Linked DNA regions of Variovorax paradoxus. The protein of the gene in region 2 binds, or shares a complex with, the protein of the main gene of each other region. Links are inferred from orthologs where the notes say so. Each region holds a gene or a part of one and is shown on either strand. Other genes may lie near its edges. The genes, in order: trxA and trxB.

Evidence for each region.
Region 1: the proteins of trxB (region 2) and trxA are in contact, whole or in part, in a crystal structure (PDB 1F6M), measured with the Escherichia coli proteins. The link is inferred for Variovorax paradoxus from one-to-one orthologs.

What each region holds. Positions count from the first base shown.
Region 1 is NZ_CP123990.1:1,916,342-1,926,808, forward strand. What follows is about bases 2,904-5,644. They hold trxA (thioredoxin TrxA), read right to left. Parts: upstream 4,570-5,644; coding sequence 4,237-4,569; downstream 2,904-4,236. Other genes in these bases: rho (transcription termination factor Rho), read right to left, coding at 2,904-4,057; QHG62_RS09410 (PD-(D/E)XK nuclease family protein), read left to right, coding at 4,728-5,644. Outside these bases: QHG62_RS09385 (hypothetical protein), read right to left, coding at 1-1,094; QHG62_RS09390 (type B 50S ribosomal protein L31), read right to left, coding at 1,176-1,445; QHG62_RS09395 (oxidoreductase), read left to right, coding at 1,598-2,659; more of rho, read right to left, coding at 2,792-2,903; more of QHG62_RS09410, read left to right, coding at 5,645-7,325; QHG62_RS09415 (UvrD-helicase domain-containing protein), read left to right, coding at 7,322-10,467. UniProt on the Escherichia coli protein: Participates in various redox reactions through the reversible oxidation of its active center dithiol to a disulfide and catalyzes dithiol-disulfide exchange reactions.
Region 2 is NZ_CP123990.1:743,620-754,201, forward strand. The notes cover bases 4,809-7,664. They hold trxB (thioredoxin-disulfide reductase), read right to left. Parts: upstream 6,789-7,664; coding sequence 5,829-6,788; downstream 4,809-5,828. Other genes in these bases: QHG62_RS03530 (DesA family fatty acid desaturase), read left to right, coding at 4,809-5,045; rpmG (50S ribosomal protein L33), read right to left, coding at 5,229-5,402; rpmB (50S ribosomal protein L28), read right to left, coding at 5,414-5,647; QHG62_RS03550 (Crp/Fnr family transcriptional regulator), read left to right, coding at 6,969-7,643. Outside these bases: QHG62_RS03510 (I78 family peptidase inhibitor), read left to right, coding at 1-225; QHG62_RS03515 (DUF1653 domain-containing protein), read right to left, coding at 266-499; QHG62_RS03520 (M48 family metallopeptidase), read left to right, coding at 546-2,399; QHG62_RS03525 (RsmB/NOP family class I SAM-dependent RNA methyltransferase), read left to right, coding at 2,427-3,698; more of QHG62_RS03530, read left to right, coding at 3,831-4,808; QHG62_RS03555 (DNA translocase FtsK), read left to right, coding at 7,734-10,136; outer membrane lipoprotein chaperone LolA, read left to right, coding at 10,289-10,582.

The DNA.
Region 1 (10,467 bases), 1.2 Mb from region 2 along the record:
AACGCGGCCAATGTGGCGAACGCCGGCAGCGCCAGCAGCAGCGAACGGTCCGAATAGTCGGTTGTCCAGGTGGCGGCCAGCGGCACCAGCGCAAACCAGAAGGGCAGCGCCACATGGCGTGCGGTGAGCTGGCGGCGCCAGCGCCAGAGCGTCCAGATCGCGAGGGGCCACACCGGCCAGGTGAACCACACCAGCAGCTTGGCCTGGCTGCGCACGTCGCCCAGCACGGAGGTGCTGCTCGGGTGGCGGCCCGGCAACTGGATTTTCCATTCGAGCAGTCCAAGCCCGATGGCCAACGCCGCGGCGACCAGCGCAACCGCAACCATCGTCACTAGCGCCCCCCGGGTGTAGCCGGGGCCTTCGTCCGTCGTAACGTCGGCCTTCCGGGCGGTGCGCCGTTCGTAGGCCATGAAAAGCGCGCTACCGATGGCCAGCGCCAGCCCGACGGTGGGACCGCCGCTCAGCGTCATTCCGACCGTTCCGACGATCAGCGCGATCACGGGGCCGACTCGGCGGTACGGCAGCGCGGCCACGCCGTAGAAGAGATGCGATGCGAAGTACAGCTGCGCCAGTGCCGGCGTGGTTTCATGGCCGAGCTGGGCCAGGCCCAGGCAGGCGATCAGCGCCAGCAATCCGCCGTCGGCGATGGCGCGGGCGTAGTCGGTGGGGCGTGCCTCGCCGCCGAAGGCAAAGGCCACCGGCTGGGCCCGCGAGGTGCGGGCAAGGTAGTAAACCGCGTACCAGGTGGCAGTGAACGTGCCCCAGAGCATCAGCGCAAAGACGATGCGCACGGCCAGGTCGGGGTGCAGCCACGAGGGCGCGATCTTGATGGCCCAGGCGCCGATCCAGTACGGAATGAGCGCCGGCGTTTCAGGCCGGAGGCCCAGCAGCATGGGGTCGAACCAGCGCGCGATGCCTTCGGTGGTGCGCGCCAGCTCGGCCATGTAGCCGAACGAGGTGATGTCTGCGCTTTTCCACGGGCCGCGTCCCACGAGGCCCGGCAGAAGATAGGCGGCGCATAACAACAGCAACGCGATGCGCGGCAACCGGCGCACGGCGCTCTGGGCAACGATCGCAGGAGTGGGCTGATTCACAAAGATGAGCGAACGGCGGTTTTAGGAAAGAAAAAGGGCAGCGCGGTAAACCGGGCTGCCCTCTGTGCGAAAGCGCGTGCTTTACTTGGAAGCAGCGCCGGTGGTCTTGCCGAAGCGGTTGCGGAACTTCTCGACGCGACCGCCCATGTTGTCGACCGACTTTTGCGTGCCGGTGTAGAACGGGTGCGATTCGCTCGTGGTGTCGAGCTTGAACAGCGGCAGTTCGCGGCCGTCGTCGGTCTTGCCCATTTCCTTGGTGTTCGCGCACGAACGGGTCACGAACTTGAAGCCGTTCGACATGTCGACGAACAGAACTTCGCGGTAATTCGGGTGGATGCCTTCTTTTGCCATGGTGTTTCCTTTGGGGTCGATGCGAGAGCCACAAGCGTGCCGTAAGGGGCAAGCTGTTCCTTGGGGAAGCGCCGGGCAAAACGCCCAGCCGCACTTTTCGCGGAGCCGCCGATTATCGCATACTGGCCGTTTCGAGCGAAAGGCCCCCGTAGATGACCTCCAGAACCTTGCGCGCCGGCCTTGTCGGCTACGGCTTTGCCGGCCAGACCTTTCATGCGCCCGTGCTCTCAGCCGTTACAGGCCTCGAACTAGCGGCCATGGCGAGCTCGCAGCCCCATAAAGTCCACACAGACTGGCCTGACGTGGCTGTTGTGCCGGATGCAGGGGCGCTGGTGGCCCGGGCGGACATCGACCTGGTGGTGGTCGCCACCCCAAACGCGCTGCATTATCCGGTTGCCAGGGCAGCGCTGGAAGCCGGCAAGCACGTGGTGGTGGACAAGCCCTTCACCCTCGACGTGGCCGAGGCCCGGGAGCTCGAATTGTTGGCTCGGCGCAACAATCGGATCTTGGCGGTTTACCAGAACCGTCGTTTCGACGCCGACTACCTCACGCTCAAGGACGTACTGGCCAGCGGCGAACTCGGCCGCCCGGTGTACCTGGAATCGCATTTCGACCGCTTTCGCCCCGAGGTCCGGGACCGCTGGCGCGAGCAGAAGGTGCCCGGCGCGGGCCTGTGGGTCGACCTGGGTGCTCATCTGGTCGACCAGGCTGTCCAGCTGTTCGGAAAGCCCGACTCGCTGCAGCTCGACACCGCGGCGCTGCGAGACGGGGCGCAGGTCGAGGACTACTTTCACGCCGTGCTGCGCTACGAAAGCGGCCCGCATGCGCCGCTGCGCGTGGTGCTCCACGCGACGACGCTCGCGGCCCATGCGGCGCCGCGCTACATCGTGCACGGTACGCGCGGCAGCTACATCAAGCAGGGCGTCGATCCGCAGGAAGACGCGCTGCGCGCCGGCCAGCGGCCGCCCATGGCGGGGTGGGGCGCAGACCCGCAAGACGGCGAACTCGTGGTGCCCGGCAGCGATGGCGGCGAGCCGCAGCGCCGCATCTGGCCCACGCGGGCCGGCAACTATGTCGACTACTACGCAGCGGTGCGCGACGCGATTCTTGGCAATGGTCCGAATCCGGTGCCTCCGGAGCAGGCTGTCGCGCTGATGGAATTGTTGGATCTGGGCGCAAGAAGTGCCGCCGAGGGGAAGGCGCTGCGCACATGAAAAATGCCCGCCAAAGGCGGGCATTCGTTCGTGGGGTGCCACCGATCCGGCTTTGCCGGGCGGTCAGCACCGCCCCCGGTAGGGGGAGGGCGTAGCGACACGAAGTGCGCGCAGCCTGGGGGCGAGCAACAGTTACCCGCCGCGACGCATCATGTCGAAGAACTCGACATTGGTCTTGGTCGCCTTCATGTTCTTGAGCATCAGCTCCATCGACTCGATCTCGTCCATGTTGTACATGAGCTGGCGCAGGATGCGCGTCTTCTGCAGGATCTCGGGGGCGAGCAGCAGCTCTTCGCGGCGCGTGCCGCTGCGGTTGAGCTGGATCGACGGGAACACGCGCTTTTCGTACAGGCGGCGGTCCAGGTGGATTTCGGAGTTGCCGGTGCCCTTGAACTCTTCGAAGATCACTTCGTCCATGCGGCTACCGGTGTCAATCAGCGCGGTGCCGATGATGGTGAGCGAGCCGCCTTCTTCCACGTTGCGCGCCGCGCCCAGGAAGCGCTTGGGGCGCTGCAACGCGTTGGAGTCGACACCGCCGGTCAGCACCTTGCCCGACGAGGGCACGACGTTGTTGTAGGCACGGGCAAGGCGGGTGATCGAGTCGAGCAGGATCACCACGTCCTTCTTGAGCTCGACCAGGCGCTTGGCGCGCTCGATCACCATTTCTGCCACGTGCACGTGGCGTGCGGCGGGCTCGTCAAAAGTCGAGGCAATGACCTCGCCCTTCACGGTGCGCTGCATTTCGGTCACTTCTTCAGGCCGCTCGTCCACCAGCAGCACCATCATGTGCACTTCGGGGTAGTTGGCGCTGATGGCGTGGGCGATGTGCTGCATCATCACCGTCTTGCCGCTCTTGGGCGGCGCCACCAGCAGGGCGCGCTGGCCCTTGCCGATGGGGGCGATGATGTCGATGATCCGGCCCGTGATGTTCTCGTCGCTCTTGATGCCGTCGCGCTCGAGCTTCATCTGCTCCTTGGGGAACAGCGGCGTCAAGTTCTCGAACATCACCTTGTGCTTGTTCTGCTCGGGCGGACCGTCGTTGACCTTGTCGAGCTTGGTCAGCGCAAAGTAGCGCTCGCCGTCCTTGGGCGTGCGCACTTCGCCTTCGATCATGTCGCCGGTGTGCAGGTTGAAGCGGCGCACCTGGCTCGGCGAGATGTAGATGTCGTCCGTGCTGGCCGTAAAGCTGGTGTCGGGGCTGCGCAGAAAACCGAAGCCGTCGGGCAGGATTTCGAGCACGCCGTCGGCGAAGACCTGCTCGCCGGCCTTGGCGCGCTTCTTGATGATCGCGAACATCAGCTCTTGCTTGCGCATGCGGCCGACGTTTTCGATCTCAAGCGCTTCAGCCTGCTTGAGGACTTCAGACACGTGGAGTGCCTTGAGTTCGTTTAAGTGCATGGAATGACCCCTCGCGGGGTAATCGATCGGAAAACGGGGGGAGGTTAAACGTGAAGCGAGAACTGCTTCACTAACCGGGGAACTCGAACCGGTTGCCTGGAAGGGCCGGTGATCTGTGGGAGATTATGACAGGAAAAATCGTCCGGCCAACGCATTGCGCGTTGGCCGGTTGAAATGTCTCAGGCGAGCTGTTGGTCGATGAAAGCCGTGAGTTGCGCCTTGCTCATGGCGCCAACCTTGGTGGCGGCCAGCTGGCCGTCCTTGAACAGCATGAGCGTGGGAATGCCGCGGATGCCGAACTTGGCCGGGATGTCGCGGTTTTCGTCCACATTGAGCTTGGCGATCTGCAGCTTGCCTTCATAGGCGGCCGACACTTCATCCAGGATGGGTGCGATCATCTTGCAGGGGCCGCACCATTCGGCCCAGTAGTCGACCAGCACGGGCTGGCTGGACTTGAGCACGTCGGCTTCGAAGGAAGAATCGGAGATGTGTTTGATCAGGTCGCTGGCCATGTGATGTGTCCTTGTGCGCGGAGAGTTTCGGTGCAGCTAAAGTGCTGGTCATTGTGACAGAAACCAAGGGGTGGGGTGCCGTGCGGGAACGCTATGGCGCCGATAGCAAAAGCCCTTTGCGCGTCGCGCCTCCACGCCCTCCAACCCCTCGATAGAACATGAACGAAGGCCACCCCGTCCAGGCCCTGTGGTGCGACCCCGCCGACGGCGTGGTTGCCCGCATTGCCGCCGCCATCGCGCAGCGGCAGCTGCACGCTGCGCGCACCGTGGTGCTGGTGCCCTATGCGCAGCTGATGGGAGTCGCGCGCGCCATGTGGGCGCGCTGCGGCAGCGCGGGCTTTGTGCCGCGGTTCGAGACCACCCGCAACTGGGCGCGCAGCTCGGGCGGCTTTTTGCCCACGGGCTACGACATTGCATTCGACATGGCGCGCGACCTGGTCACGGCCCAGGCGCTGCTGTCGCAGGCCGGCTTTGCCGCCGAGCGCTTTGCACTGGCCGGGCGGGTGGTCGAGCTGGCCTACCAGCTGGCTCCACTGGCGGCGGCCGCCTTGCCCGAAGAGCGTGGCGGCGAATGGGCCCAGCGCGCGGCCCAGGTGGCCGAAGCGGGCAGTGAATCGGAATGGTTTCGCATCGAGAGCGCGCTGATCCGCGTTGCGGTGGCCTGGGCCGCCAACTCGGGCTATGCCACCGATGTGCTGCTGCGCGAGAGCGTGCGCACGCAGGTCGATGCGCTCATCGTGCTCGAGGGCTTCCAGACCGATCCGCTCACCCAGACGCTGTGCAACCTGTGGGGCGATCGCGCGATTCATCTCTCGCTGGTGCCCACCGCACCGCCCGCCGCGGCCGCAAGTGCGCACGTTGCCGACGACCCGGAAGACGAGGCGGAACTGGCCGCCGCCTGCATGCTGCGGCACCTGGCAGAGGGCCGCGCACCGGTCGCGCTCATCACCACCGACCGTGCGCTCACGCGGCGCATCGGGGCGCAGCTCCAGGCGCACGGCATCACCGCGCACGACGAAACCGGCTGGAAGCTTTCCACCACGCGCGCCGCCGCCACCGTGATGAGCGCATTGCGCGCCTGTGCGCACGACGCGGGCAGCGACCAGGTGCTCGAATGGCTCAAGAGCAGCGCCGACGGCGATGCGCTCGCGGTGCAGGCGCTCGAGGCGCGGCTGCGGCGCGAAGGCGTGCGCGAGTGGGCTGCCTGGTGCGGGCAGGCCGCGCGCAGCGAAAAGCCGCAAGACATCGCATTGCTGCCCTTCACCGAAGCCGTCGAAGGCCGCCGCATGGCCATGGCCCGTTCCAGGCCGCTTGCAGACTGGCTCCGGGCCTTGCGCGAGCTGCTCGAAGCCGGCGGGCAGTGGGAGCCGCTCGCCGCCGACATGGCCGGTGGCAAGGTGATCGGTGCCCTGTGGCTCGATGCCGGCGCGCACGGCGACGACGACGAATTTCCGGGCGGACGCCACACGCTTGCCGAGTTCACGGCCTGGGTGCGCGACGTGCTCGAAGACGCCAGCTTTGTGCCGCCAGCCGGCGGCGACGTGCCGCAGGTGGTGGTGCTGCCGCTGCACCAGCTCCTGGGGCGCGCATTCGGCGCGGTGGTCATTCCCGGCTGCGACGACCGGCGCCTGCCTGCCTCGCCCGAGCCGCCCGGCAACTGGAGCGCCGCCCAGCGCGCAGAACTCGGCTTGCCCGCACGCGAAACGCTCGAGGCCGCGCAGCGTTCGGCCTGGGCCGCCGCCTTGTGCAATCCGTGCTGCGAACTGCTCTGGCGCCAGTCCGACGCCAGCGGCGAACCCGTCCGGCCGAGCCCGCTGGTGCAGTCGCTCCAACTCGACCATGCATTGCAAATGGCGGCCGATCCGCGCACCCCGCGCGAGGTTGCGCTGCGGCCGACCTTGTACCCGACACCCTCCGGAGCGCTGCTGCCGCTGCGGAACATTTCGACCAGCGTCTACGAGGACCTGCGTCGCTGCCCCTACCGCTTCTTCGCGCTGCGGCAACTGGGCCTGCGCAGTGCCGATGAGCTCGACGCCGAGGTCGACAAGCGCGACTTCGGCAACTGGCTGCATGCCGTGCTCGGCAACTTTCATGAGGCGCTGAAGGAAACCCCCACCGATGAGGTGGCGGAGCGCGTGGCGTACATCACCACCGCGGCCGAGCGCGCCACGCAAGAGTTTGCTCTGTCCGATGCCGAGTTCCTGCCGTTCGCCGCGGCTTGGCCGGCGGTGCGCGACGGCTACCTGCAGTGGCTCGCCGGGCATGAGGCAAGCGGCGCGGTGTTCGCCGAATCGGAGCCGTGGATGGAGCAACCACTGGGCAACCTGCAACTGGTCGGCCGGCTGGACCGCATCGACCGCATGCCCGACGGCCAGGCCTTCGTGATCGACTACAAGACCGAATCGGCCGCGGTCACCAAGGAGCGTGTGAAAGACCCGACCGAAGACACGCAGCTAGCCTTCTATGCCGCGCTGGTGGCCGACGACACCCTGCGCGCCGCCTACGTGAATGTTGGCGAAAAATCGTCCGGCACGCAGACCGTCGAGCAGCCCGTGGTGGTGGAGGCGCGCGATGCACTGGTCGCGGGCATCCTTCACGATTTCACGCGCATTGCAGATGGCGCGGCGCTCCCGCCGTTGGGTGAGGGCGCAATCTGCGACTACTGCGCCGCACGCGGGCTTTGCAGAAAAGACTTCTGGGAGATCGAACAACCTCCGCCTTCGACTGAAGCTGCGGCCGGAGGGCCCGCCCAATGAACGGCGCCGCCTACGAACACAACGGCCGGCACGTCACGCGCGAGGCCTTCTACACCGTCGCCTGCGATCCGCGCCGCTCCGTTGCGGTCGAAGCCTGCGCAGGCGCCGGCAAGACCTGGATGCTGGTGTCCCGCATCTTGCGGGCGCTGCTCGAAGAGGGCGAATCCGCCTGCGAGCCGCACGAAATCCTGGCCATTACCTTCACCAAGAAGGCCGCCGGGGAAATGCGCGAGCGGCTCGACCAATGGCTGGAGCAGTTCGCCGACCGCAGCCCCGAAGAACTGGTGCGCGAGCTCGTGATGCGCGGCGTCGATCCCGCGGCCGCGCTTGCCGCCGTGCCGCGTCTGAAAGGCCTCTACAGGCGCTTGCTCGAAGGCGGCCGGCCGGTGCAGTTTCGTACCTTTCATGCCTGGTTTGCAGGGCTGTTGCGCAACGCGCCGCTGGCGGTATTGCGTGAACTCGGCCTGCCTGCGAACTATGAATTGCTCGAAGACGATGCCGAGGCGCGTGCGCGCACCTGGCGGCCCTTCTTCGAGGCGGTGACGGCCGACAAGGAGGCGCTGGCCGACTACTACGCCGTCGTGGCCACCTACGGCCGCTCGCAGACCGCCAAGGCGCTGGGCGAAGCGCTCACGCGCCGCGTCGAGTTTGCGCTGTCCGACCCGGCGTCGGCGGTGCAGCACTTCAGCGCCATGCATCCTTCGCTCCAAGGTCTGGACGAGCCGACCGATGCCCTGAGTGGAGACCTTGTCAGGCGCCGCTGGCTCGATCGCGCCGCCGCGCTCGGCCGCGAGGCCAACAAGACGCCGCAGAAAGCCGCCGAGGCGATCATCGACGTATTCGGCACCGGCGAGCCGCCAAGCGAATCGCGTGCCGCCGCCCTGGCGCACCTGCGCAAGAATTTCTTTGTCGCGACGGAAGACCGGCTCACCAAGAACCTGCAGAAATTCCCCGCCGCGCAAGAAGCCGAAGCCGAGCTCCAGACCCTGTGCGTTGCGCAGGCCCAGCACGCGGCGTGGCTCTACCAGCAGCGCATGACTCGCCTCACGCGCATCCTCGTCTCCGCGTTTGCCGAAGTGAAGCGCGCGCACGGCTGGGTCGACATGAACGACGTCGAGCAGGCCGCGCAACTGCTGCTCGGCCAGTCGGCACTGTCGGGCTGGGTGCAGGAGCGGCTCGATGCGCGCATCGCCCATCTGCTGATCGACGAGTTCCAGGACACCAACCCGCTGCAGTGGCAGGCGCTCTACGGCTGGCTCAGCGCCTACACCGGTGCGGGGGGCAAGGCGCCGCGCGTCTTCATCGTGGGCGATCCGAAGCAGAGCATCTACCGCTTTCGCCGCGCCGAGCCGCAGGTGTTCATTGCCGCGAAGAAGTTCGTGCGCGAAGGCCTGGGCGGCGAGCTGCTCAACTGCGACCACACCCACCGCAACGCGCGTGCGGTGGTCGGGCTCGTCAACCAGGCGATGCTGGCCGCGCAGGACGCGGGCGAGTTCGACGGCTACCGCGCGCACACCACCGAGCGCAACGACGAGGGCGAGCTGCTGAAGCTCCCGCCCATCGACCGCGATGCGGTCGGCACGGCCGCACCCGAACCTGCCGACGACGGCATGCTGCATTGGCGCGACAGCCTCGTGACGCCGCGCGTGTTGCCTGAAGAGCAATTGCTGCAAAAAGAATGCGAGCAGGCCGCGCGCTGGGTTGCGCAGCGCATTGCCGACGGCACGCCGCCGCGGCAGATCATGGTGCTGGCCCGCCGCCGCAATCGCCTGGCTGCCATGCAGGACGCACTGCGCCAGCGGCACATACCCGTGCAGCAGCCCGAAAAGAACGAGCTGCACGATGCGCCTGAAGTGCAGGACGTGGTCGCGCTGATCGATGCGCTGGTGTCGCCCGCGCACGACCTTTCCCTGGCGCGCGCGCTCAAGTCGCCGCTGTTCGGCATCGGCGACGACGCGCTGGTGCAGCTGGCGCTGCGCCAGCGCGAGCAACCGTCGTCGAGCTGGTTCGCGTTGATCCAGAAGGGTGAAGGCCTGCCGCAGGAATTGGTCGAGGCTGGTGCCAGGCTCAAGCAGTGGCAGCGCTGGCTTGCTGCGTTGCCGCCGCACGATGCGCTCGACGCGATCTTTCACGATGGCGATGTGCTCGCCAGGTTCGGCGCCGCCATGCCCTCGGCCATGCGCCAGAGTGCGTTGGCCAACTTGCGCGGGCTGCTGGCGGCATCGCTCGAGATCGAAGGCGCGCGCTACGCCACGCCTTATGCACTGGTGCGCGCATTGCGCGCCGGTGGGGTCAGGGCGCCGTCGGTCGCGGTGCCCGACGCGGTGCAGCTTCTCACGGTTCACGGCGCCAAGGGCCTCGAGGCCGACACCGTGCTCATGCTCGATTGCGACGCGCCGCCGCCGCGCGCCCAGACCATGGGCGTGCTTGTCGAGTGGAAGGGCAGCGACAGCGCACCCACGCGCTTCGTATTCCTGGCGAGCGAAAAGACGCCGCCGGGCTGCGCCACCACATTGCTCGAAGAAGAGCAGCGCGCACGCCACCGTGAGGAACTCAACGGTCTTTACGTGGCGACCACCCGGGCGCGCGAGCGCCTCGTGCTGTCGTCGGTGCAGCCGGCCCGCGCCAACGAGGGCAGCTGGTGGTCGCGGCTCGAGTCGATTTGCGAACCGGCCGAAGCCGATGAGCCGCTGATCGTGTTGCCGGTGGCTTCCGGTGCGGGCAGCTTCCCGATGAAGCAGATGCCCGTGTTCGCGCCAGCGGCCAAGGAACCCGTGGTTATCAAGAAAGCCGCCGACGCCACCGTCGATGCGCGCGCTGCCGCATTCGGCCAGGCGATGCACCGCCTGCTCGAATGGGCCGAGCCGGGTGAGCCTTTGCCGGCCGCGCACGTGCGCGCCGCGGCGCGCGAGTTCTTGCTCGACGCGCAGCAGGCACGCGGCGCCGCGGTGCTCGCCGAACGCATTCGCGGCGGCGCCGGCGCATGGGCTTGGAATGAGCGCATGATCGACTGGCACGGCAACGAAGTCACCCTGGTGCACGAAGGCGAAACGCTGCGCATCGACCGGCTGGTGCGCGAGCGCGCGACCGGCGCCTGGTGGATCCTCGACTACAAATCTGCCGCCCGCCCTGAGCGCGACGC
Region 2 (10,582 bases):
GCTCCGGCACCTGAACCAGTGTTCCAGTGCAATGCCGATGGCGCACGCTTCGCCGTTGGCCAGCCGTTGTCGCCCCAGCTCGAAGCCGCGGCGCGCGTGCGCGCAGGTGCGGGCACCGTCCGGGCGCTGAAGCCGGGCGAAGCCGTGACGATGGAACTCAATGGCGGACGCCTCAATCTCGACGTCGACGCACGCGGCCGCGTGACGGACGTCCGCTGCGGCTGACAGCCGCCGATGGCTTTGGCGCTATCGAATACGTAGCGGCCTAGACAGGGGTGAAACGCCGTTGGCGAACACCGTCGATCTCCACGGTTTCACCGAACATCGCGGCGGGGCGCACCCACAGCCCTTGCGCGCCATAAAGAGCGCGGTACAGCGTCATCGGCTCCAGCGTTTCGCTATGGCGCACGGTGCCCAGCACTTCGTATTCGCCGCCCTTGTAGTGGCGGTAACGGCCGGGCGGCGTCTCTATCAGGGGTGGCAGGTCGTTGTCGTTCACGGTCTTGCTTCTTTCAAACTGCGGGCATCGGTGAGGGGAGAGTCGGATGGATCGCGCTGATTTTGTTCACCTTGTCCGCCTGAGCGAGCATGCCAGCGCGGACGACAGCGCGCGCTATCGTCGCAGCGTCGCGGCATTTGCCGCGCTCGGTTACCTTTGGGTGCTGGCTTGCCTCGCGCTTTCGGTCGGCATCATCGCCTGGGTCGCGCTGTCGGTCGGGCATGGACGCTTCAGTTTCGGACGTGGCTGGCTGGCTCTGTTTGCGTTGGGCCTGCTCTGGGCCACGCTGCGCGCACTCTGGGTGCGGTTCGACGAACCCGAAGGGCGGGAGCTTTCGCGTGCGGACGCGCCGGCACTGTTCGAGGCGCTCGACCGCATACGCAAGAAGATCAAGGGCCCGCCAGTCCACCGCGTCTACCTGGACGACGAATTCAACGCCAGCATCCGGCAGGTGCCGCGTTTCGGGCTGTTCGGCGGCGCGGTCAATTCCCTCAGCATCGGCCTGCCGCTGCTGATGATGCTGGACCGGCGGCGGCTGCTGTCGGTGCTTGCCCACGAGTACGGGCACCTGCGCGGCAACCACGGCAAGCTCAGCGCCTGGATCTACCGCACCCGGCTCTCGTGGCTCAAGCTGGACGCCAGCCTGCAGCGCGACGAAGGCGTGATGGCGCTGGTGTCGCAGAGCTTTTTCCGTTGGTACTTTCCGCGTTTTGCAGCCCGAACCTTCGCGCTCGCCCGGCAGGACGAGTACGAGGCCGACCGCATTTCGGGCCGGCTCCTGGGCACGACCGTCGCCGCGGCCGCGCTGACGGAAATTGCCATCAAGGCGAACTGGTATGCCGATGAGTTCTGGGCTTCGCACTGGGCCCGGGCCGAAAGGGAGCCGCAGCCGCCGGGCCCTTTCAAGGCGCTGAAGGAGCTTGCCGCCACGCCACCCAGCGACGAACTTGCGCGCCGGGCATTGCGAGAGGCCATGCGGCGCGTCAGCGATCTTGAAGACACCCACCCGGTCTTGCGCGACCGGCTCGAAGCGCTCGGCCAGAAAGCGGTGGTGCCGCCCTGGTCGGCCGAGCCGGCGCTGGGCATGCTGGCAGACAGCGCAAAGTGGATCGAACACTTCGACAACCAATGGCGCCGCAACCATGCCAGCGACTGGAAGCAGCACCACGCGCACCGGTCTCGCATCCGGGAGCGCGTCGAGCTTCTTGCTGCGCGGGGCGAGCGCAACACACCCGACGAACTCGTCGAATGGGCCGATTCCGAGCGGCGGCTCGATCCGGCGGCTCCTGTGCGCATTCGATACGAGCGAGCACTCCGCGTCGCGCCCGAGCACCCCGGGGCATTGCGAGGATTGGCCCAGATGCTCCCCGTGCGCGATCGCGCGGCACGCCTTGCCGTGCTCGAACGCTTGCACGGAGCCAGCGCCGCCAGCCGATGGTGGGCCGCGAAAAGTGCCGTGGCCGCGCTCGAGAACCCGGACGCTGGAGCTCACGACGAAGAAGCTCTCAAGCTGTGGCGCGGCCGCCTCAAGGAGGCTGAAGAAGCCGAGGCCCGGGCCTGGGAGGAGATCACGGAGACGCCGTTCTTCAGCCAGATCGCCCGTCACGACCTGAGCGACCATGAACTGGGCGAACTGCGGGCCGACCTGGCGCGGTGCCTTCCCATTTCGCGCGCCTGGCTGGTGCGCAAGACGTTGCGCGAATTTCCATGGCGCAGGGCCTACATCGTGTTCGTCGAGTTGCCCGGCATGGACGATGAAGACCGCTGGCAGCTTTGCCGCCACCTCGAGCACACCCTGAGCCTGCCAGGTGCGGCGCTGGTCCTGTGGGCCGGCCATTCGCCCACGCTGGCCGAGATCGAACGGCAGGCTTTCGGGACGATCTGGACGCGCGGGGCGTAGGGGGCCTCCGGCTGAGACAATCGGGGCATGCACCCCAAAGCCCTGTTGGAGGCCACCGCCGATCTGGTCGGCCTTGTCCTGAAATTCGATCACCCGGCCGACCAGGTCGTTTCGCGCTTTTTTCGCGACCACCGCGAGTTCGGCCCCCGTGAACGCGCCACCCTTGCCGAGACGGTCTACACCGTCTTGCGCAAGAAGCTCCTGTTCGACCACCTGTCGCCCTCGGGCAGCGGCTCCAAGGAGCGCCGCATGGCGATCCTCGGCTTTCATGGCCCGCGCGACTTCCTGAAAAGCGCGCTCAACGACACCGAAAAGCGCTGGCTCGACAACTGCGATGCCGTCAAGCCGGAAGACCTGCTGGAACGCCATCGCCACAACCTGCCTGAATGGCTGGTCGCGCCGCTCAAGGCCCAACTGGGCGACGGTTTCTGGCCGCTGGTCGAAAGCCTGCAGCAGCCCGCGCCGCTCGACCTTCGGGTCAATGCCCTCACGGATAAACGGGCTGAAGTCAAGGCAGAGCTTGCCAAGGCTGCTATCAAATCTGAAGTAACGCCGTTCTCGCCGTGGGGCTTGCGGATCGACGGCAAGCCGGCGCTGACCAAGCTGGACGCTTTTGCCCGAGGCGCCGTCGAAGTGCAGGACGAGGGCTCCCAATTGCTGGCGCTGCTGCTGGACGCCAAGCGAGGAGAAATGGTGGTCGATTTCTGTGCCGGCGCCGGCGGCAAGACGCTGGCGATTGGCGCGACCATGCGCAACACTGGCCGGCTCTACGCCTTCGACACCTCCGCGCATCGGCTCGACGCGCTCAAGCCGCGGCTCGCGCGCAGCAAGCTTTCGAACGTTCATCCGGCGGCCATTGCGCACGAGCGCGACGAACGCATCAAGCGCCTGGCCGGCAAGATCGACCGGGTGCTGGTCGACGCCCCGTGCTCGGGCCTGGGCACGCTGCGCCGCAATCCCGACCTGAAATGGCGCCAGTCTCCCAAGTCGGTCGAGGAACTGACGGTCAAGCAGGCGGCCATCCTGCAAAGCGCGGCACGTCTGCTGAAATCGGGCGGGCGTCTCATTTATGCCACCTGCAGCGTGCTGCCGGAGGAAAACGAGGCCATTGCCGAGGCTTTCAGCGCGGCCAACCCCGATTTCGTGCCCCAGGATGCCGCAGAACTGCTGCAGGGCCTCAAGGTAGAGGGTTTCGAGGCCCTTTGCGCCGGCGGTCCGGACGGCCACCGCTACCTGCGGCTATGGCCGCACCGGCACGCCACGGACGGTTTCTTTGCGGCCGTGTGGAACCGCAAATAGGCACAGCACTCCAAAGTAGGGTAAATCTGCGCTTTCAAGGAAGGGTAAAAGGCCTCATTTTGGCCTTGCTACCTTAAAATTGCGGGTTAACTGAAGGCTGCACCTTCGTGTGGCCATGGAGTACTTAATTCAATGTTGATTCCTGACTCTGCCGTTTTGAGCGCGGCCATCGACTGGCTCGGACACGGCTTGTGGGACCTGACATGGTGGCAAATCGTGTTGTACACGCTCGTCACCACGCACATCACGATCGCCGCGGTCACCATCTTCCTGCACCGTACGCAGACGCACCGTGCGATGGACCTGGGGCCGATCCCGTCGCATTTCTTCCGTTTCTGGCTCTGGCTGGGCACCGGCATGGTCACCAAGGAATGGGTTGCCATTCACCGCAAGCACCACGCCAAGTGCGAATCCGAAGAAGATCCGCACAGCCCGCAGGTCAAGGGCATCGACGAAGTGCTCTGGCGCGGCGCCGAGCTGTATCGCGCCGAGTCCAAGAACAAGGAAACGATGGATCGCTACGGTCACGGCACGCCCGACGACTGGATCGAGCGCAACCTGTACACCCGCTACAGCTGGCAAGGCGTGGGCCTGATGCTGGTCATCAACCTGGCACTCTTCGGCGTGCTCGGCCTGACCGTCTGGGCAGTGCAGATGCTGTGGATCCCGATCACGGCGGCCGGCATCATCAACGGCATTGGCCACTACTGGGGTTACCGCAACTTCGAGGCGCCCGACGCCAGCCGCAATGTCTCGCCGTGGGGCCTGATCATCGGCGGTGAAGAGCTGCACAACAACCACCACACGTATCCCACGTCGGCCAAGTTCTCGGTCAAGAAGTACGAATTCGACATCGGCTGGGTCTACATCCAGATGATGCAGGCGATCGGCTGGGCCAAGGTCAAGAAGGTGCCGCCGAAGATGCAGATGGGCGATATCCAGCCCGTGGCCAACGAAAAGACGCTCGAGGCCGTCATTGCCAACCGCTATGAGGTCATGGCCGGCTACGCCCGCGAAATGCGCCGCGTGACCAAGGCCGAGCTGATTGCCCTCAAGACCAAGGGCGGCGATATCTCGGTGCTCAAGGCGGCCAAGAACTGGCTGCACCGCGACGACGACAAGGTGCCGGCATCGGCCCGCACGCACCTGGTGCAGGCGCGCGCCGCACACCCGGTAATCGACAAGATGGTGACGATGCGCGAAGAGCTGCGCCAGCTCTGGCTCAACACTTCGCAATCGCGCGAGCAACTGGCTGCCGACCTGGCTGCCTGGTGCCATCGTGCTGAAGCGAGCGGCATTGCCGGTTTGCGCGAGTTCTCGACCCGACTGCGCGCGGCACGGGCCTGATCTCGTTATCAAGAGAGGCGGGAACCACGCTCTCTCTCTCTCTCTCTCTCTCTCTCTTCAAAAAGCCGGCTTCGAGCCGGCTTTTTTACGCCCGCTTTTCTTCGCCTGGAAGAGAAGCGGGCAACAAAAAACCCCGCCGGGCAAGCCCTGCGGGGTTTTTGTTTGGGTGGAACCAGCGCTGAATTACTTCAGCTTGATTTCCTTGTATTCGACGTGCTTGCGCGCCTTCGGGTCGAACTTCATGATCGACATCTTTTCAGGCATCGTCTTCTTGTTCTTGCTGGTCGTGTAGAAGTGGCCGGTACCCGCGGTGGATTCCAGCTTGATCTTTTCGCGTCCGCCTTTGCTCGTTGCCATGATTCAGCTCCTTAAGCTTGGCCGCGTGCGCGCAGGTCTGCGAGCACGGCGTCGATGCCGTTCTTGTCGATCAGGCGCAGCGCGGCGCTCGAAACACGCAGGCGAACCCAGCGGTTTTCAGTCTCGACCCAGAAACGGCGGTATTGCAGGTTCGGCAGGAACCGGCGCTTGGTTTTGTTGTTGGCGTGGGAAACATTGTTTCCGACCATCGGGCCTTTGCCCGTTACGTCGCATACGCGTGCCATGAGGACACTCTTTCTTGAACAGCTGGCACCGGCGCAACCGTGGAGATTGCAGGTGTTTTGCAGCTTGACCTCGCCAGAAACGGGTGGCGGTACCCCGGCTTGCCGGAACGCTGAAGGCCCCCGCAAGAGGGCCTCATTTCGGCAAAGCCTCGGATTATAGCCCTTTTGGCGGAAGCTGGGCCTAGAGCGTGCCGTCCTGCTCCAGGAAGCGCTGGGCGTCCAGCGCGGCCATGCAGCCGGTGCCCGCGCTCGTGATGGCTTGGCGGTACACGTTGTCCTGAACGTCGCCAGCGGCAAAGACGCCTGGAATGCTGGTCATCGTTGCGAAACCTTGCAGGCCCGAGCGGGTCAGGATGTAGTTGTCCTTCATCTCCAGTTGGCCCTGGAAGATGTCGGTGTTGGGATGATGCCCGATGGCAATGAAGCAGCCCTTGAGATCGATCTGCTCGGTCGCGCCGGTCTGCGTGTTCTTGATCCGGATGCCCGTCACGCCCGTGTCGTCGCCGAGCACCTGGTCGAGCTCGCTGTGCAGCTTCAGCACGATCTTGCCTTCGGCCACTTTTTCCTTGACCTTGTCGATCAGGATGGGCTCGGCGCGGAACTTGTCCCGGCGATGAACCAGTGTGACCTTGTTTGCAATGTTGGCGAGATACAGCGCTTCTTCGACGGCCGTATTGCCGCCGCCGATTACGCACACTTCCTGTTCGCGATAGAAGAAACCGTCACAGGTTGCGCAGGCGGAAACGCCGCGGCCCATGAATTTCTGTTCTGAATCGAGCCCCAGATACTTGGCGGAAGCGCCTGTTGCAATGATCAACGAATCGCAGGTGTAAGTGCCGCTGTCGCCCGTCAATGTAAATGGACGGCTGCTTAGATCTACTTTGTTAATGTGATCGAAAACGATTTGTGTCTTGAAACGCTCGGCGTGCTCAAGAAAACGCTGCATCAGTTCGGGCCCTTGCACCCCGTGCACATCGGCCGGCCAATTGTCGACCTCCGTGGTTGTCATCAATTGCCCGCCTTGGGCAATGCCTGTAATCAGCAAAGGCTGCAGGTTTGCGCGTGCTGCATAGACAGCGGCGGTATAGCCGGCCGGGCCGGAGCCGAGAATCAAAACCTTGGCGTGTTGGGGAGCGGACATGAGTAGAAAACCTAGGATTTGCGCTGCTTCAGCGTGTACATTTTCAGGGTGGTAGCGATATATGTGGAGTATCACCGCTCGGTTCAACACCGGGTGAACGGTGTTTTCAATGCGCGCGATTGTAGTAATCCATGGGGTTCCGCAGGGTTGGCCCACACGCGCAGTATTAGGGATTGATAAATGTCGATGCTGTCCAATCTTGAATTGCTGCGGCGCGTTCCGCTGTTTGCTTCGCTGACATCCTCGCAGTCGTCGAGCATCGCGGACGCGATCGTCAAGAAGCGCCTCAAGCGAGCTGAAGTCATCGTGGAGCAGGGCAAGAAGTCCGATGCGCTCTACATCATTCTCACCGGCCGCGCGCGCGTTACCAGCGCCGACAGCCGCGGGCGCGAGGTGATTCTTGCCACCCTGCACCCGGGCGACTACATCGGCGAAATGAGCCTGATCGACGACGAGCCGCACTCGGCCACGGTGCGCACCGAAATCCAGTGCGACGTGCTCATGCTGGGACGTGATGCGTTTGCACGCTGCCTGCCCGAAAACTCCTCCATGGCCTACAACATCATGCGCGGCCTTGTGCAGCGCCTGCGTCATGCCGACCGCAAGATCGAATCGCTCGCGCTCATGGACGTGTATGGCCGCGTGGCGCGCTCGCTGCTCGAGTTCGCGATTGAAGACGGCGCGGGCAATCTCAAGGTGCGGGACAAGATCTCCCGCCAGGATCTTGCGAAAATGGTCGGTGCCTCGCGTGAAATGGTGAGCCGCGTGATGAAGGACCTCGAGGAGCGCGGATTTGTCCAGACCCAGGACGACGGCTCCATGCTTGTCAAGGATCGGCTCCTGTCGCTGACCTGAGCGGTCGACGGCGCTTCTGCGGCCACGTCCTTTTGTTGTAGTGTTCAGGCTCCAGCCGCTGCTTCCAGAGGCTGGGGTGCTGTGTTTTTCATGACCTATTCGCTCAATACGCTTCAATCTTCTTCGGCCGCCGAGGGGCAGCCCGTGCGCGTGCGCGCCATGCGCTTCGCCCACGAAATCACGCTGATCGCCGGGTTTGCCGCGTTGCTGTTCTGGCTGCTCGCCATGCTGAGTTTCACGCCTTCGGACGCAGCCTGGTCGACCTCCGGCACGGGGGGAGAAATCAAGAACTGGGCGGGCCGCGTCGGTGCATGGCTGGCGGACGGCAGCTATTTCCTGGCCGGCTACTCTGTCTGGTGGTGCTTGGCCGCGGGGCTGCGGGCATGGCTTTCTTCTCTTGCCAACTGGTTGCGCGGAGGCGAGGCTTCGCCCGCCGAGCAGCCTGTACGCGGCAGGTTCAACCGCAGCAGGCTGGCGTTCTGGTTCGGCCTGGTCCTGTTGCTCTGCGCAAGCACCGTGCTCGAGTGGTCGCGCCTGTACCGGCTCGAATCGCATCTGCCGGGCTCCGGAGGCGGCGCTCTTGGTTATCTGGTCGGCCCAGCAAGCGTGCGCTGGCTTGGCTTTACGGGGTCGGCACTGGTGGCCATTGCCGCTGGCGTGATCGGTTCTGCGCTGGTGTTCCGCTTTTCGTGGAGCCTGATTGCCGAGCGCATCGGCGCGCGCGCGTACTCGCTGTTCGAGTCGCGGCGCGAAAAGCGCGAACTGGCGGCCGACATTGCCATGGGCAAGCAGGCCGCCCGCGAGCGCGCGGAGGCCGAGGAACCCGTGTTCTCGCGCGAAATGGGTGGCGGCATCGAACCGATGGGCGCCGACGACGACGAAGAGTTGCGCATCGAGCCGCGTCCCAAGCGGCGTGCGCCGTCTCCGCCGGTGCAGATCGAGCCCGCGATGACCGAGGTGCCCAGGAGCGACCGTGTCGTCAAGGAGCGCCAGAAGCCGCTCTTCAAGGAGCTGCCCGACAGCAAGCTGCCGCAGGTCGACCTGCTCGACGCCGCGCAGGCTCGCCAGGAAACCGTTTCTCCCGATACGCTCGAGATGACCTCGCGCATGATCGAGAAAAAGCTCAAGGACTTCGGCGTCGAGGTGCGCGTGGTGCTGGCCTCCCCGGGCCCCGTGATCACGCGCTACGAAATCGAGCCCGCCACGGGCGTCAAGGGCTCGCAGATCGTCGGCCTCGCCAAGGATCTTGCGCGCTCGCTCTCGCTGGTCTCGATCCGCGTGGTCGAAACCATTCCGGGCAAGAACTACATGGCGCTCGAGTTGCCGAACGCCAAGCGCCAGTCGATCAAGCTCAGCGAAATCCTGGGCTCGCAGGTCTACAACGAAGGCAAGTCGTTCCTCACGATGGGCCTCGGCAAGGACATCATCGGCAACCCCGTGGTGGCCGATCTTGCAAAGATGCCTCACGTGCTGGTGGCCGGTACCACCGGCTCGGGCAAGTCGGTCGGTATCAACGCAATGATCCTGTCGCTGCTCTACAAGGCCGAGGCGCGCGACGTGCGCTTGCTCATGATCGACCCGAAGATGCTCGAAATGTCGGTCTACGAAGGCATTCCGCACCTGCTGGCGCCCGTGGTCACCGACATGCGCCAGGCTGCGCACGGCCTGAACTGGTGCGTGGCCGAAATGGAGCGCCGCTACAAGCTCATGAGCAAGCTGGGCGTGCGCAACCTGGCCGGCTACAACACCAAGATCGACGAAGCCAAAGCCCGCGAAGAGTTCATCTACAACCCCTTCAGCCTCACGCCCGATGATCCCGAGCCGCTCAAGCGCGAGCCGCACATCGTCGTCGTGATCGACGAATTGGCCGACCTGATGATGGTGGTCGGCAAGAAGATCGAAGAGCTGATCGCCCGCCTGGCACAAAAGGCGCGCGCCGCAGGCATCCACCTCATTCTTGCCACCCAGCGCCCCAGCGTCGACGTGATTACCGGCCTGATCAAGGCGAACATTCCGACCCGCATTGCATTTCAGGTGTCGAGCAAGATCGACAGCCGCACCATCCTCGACCAGATGGGCGCCGAAGCGCTGCTCGGCATGGGCGACATGCTCTACATGCCCAGCGGCACCGGCCTGCCGATCCGCGTGCATGGCGCCTTCGTGAGCGACGAAGAAGTGCACCGCGTGGTGGCATACCTCAAGAGCCAGGGCGAGCCCGACTACATCGAAGGCGTGCTCGAAGGCGGCACGGTCGACGGCGATGGCGATATGCTGGGCGAAGGCGGCGACGCCGAGAAAGACCCGATGTACGACCAGGCAGTGGAAGTGGTGCTCAAGAACCGCAAGGCCAGCATCTCGCTGGTGCAGCGCCACCTGAAGATCGGCTACAACCGCGCGGCGCGGCTGGTCGAAGACATGGAAAAGGCGGGCTTGGTCAGCGCCATGAGCGGCAGCGGGCAGCGCGAAATCCTGGTGCCCGCACGCGCGGAATAACCGGCAAACACCTGCGCGCCCAGGCGTCACGCACCGACAGGCACGTTGCAAAAGCTGCAATAACGTTGCAAAACTTCATCAACCCCCGCACATGGCGCAACACGTGGCGGGGTATGGTCGCATCGACGCCATCGCTTCCTGAGGAACCCAAATTGAAATTTCGTCATTGGCTGTTGATCGGCCTTCTCTCATCCGCCAACGCCTGGGCCGGGGGCCTGGAGAGCCTCGAAGCCTTCGTGAAGACGGTCAAGTCGGGCCGTGCCGAATTCACCCAGACCGTTACGGCGCCCCCGCGCGAAGGGCAGCCCGGCCGCACCAAGACCTCGACCGGTACCTTCGAATTCCAGCGCCCCGGCAAATTTAAGTTCGACTATCAAAAGCCGTTCGCCCAAGTCATCGTGGCCGACGGCAAGACGCTCTGGCTGTACGACGCCGACCTGAACCAG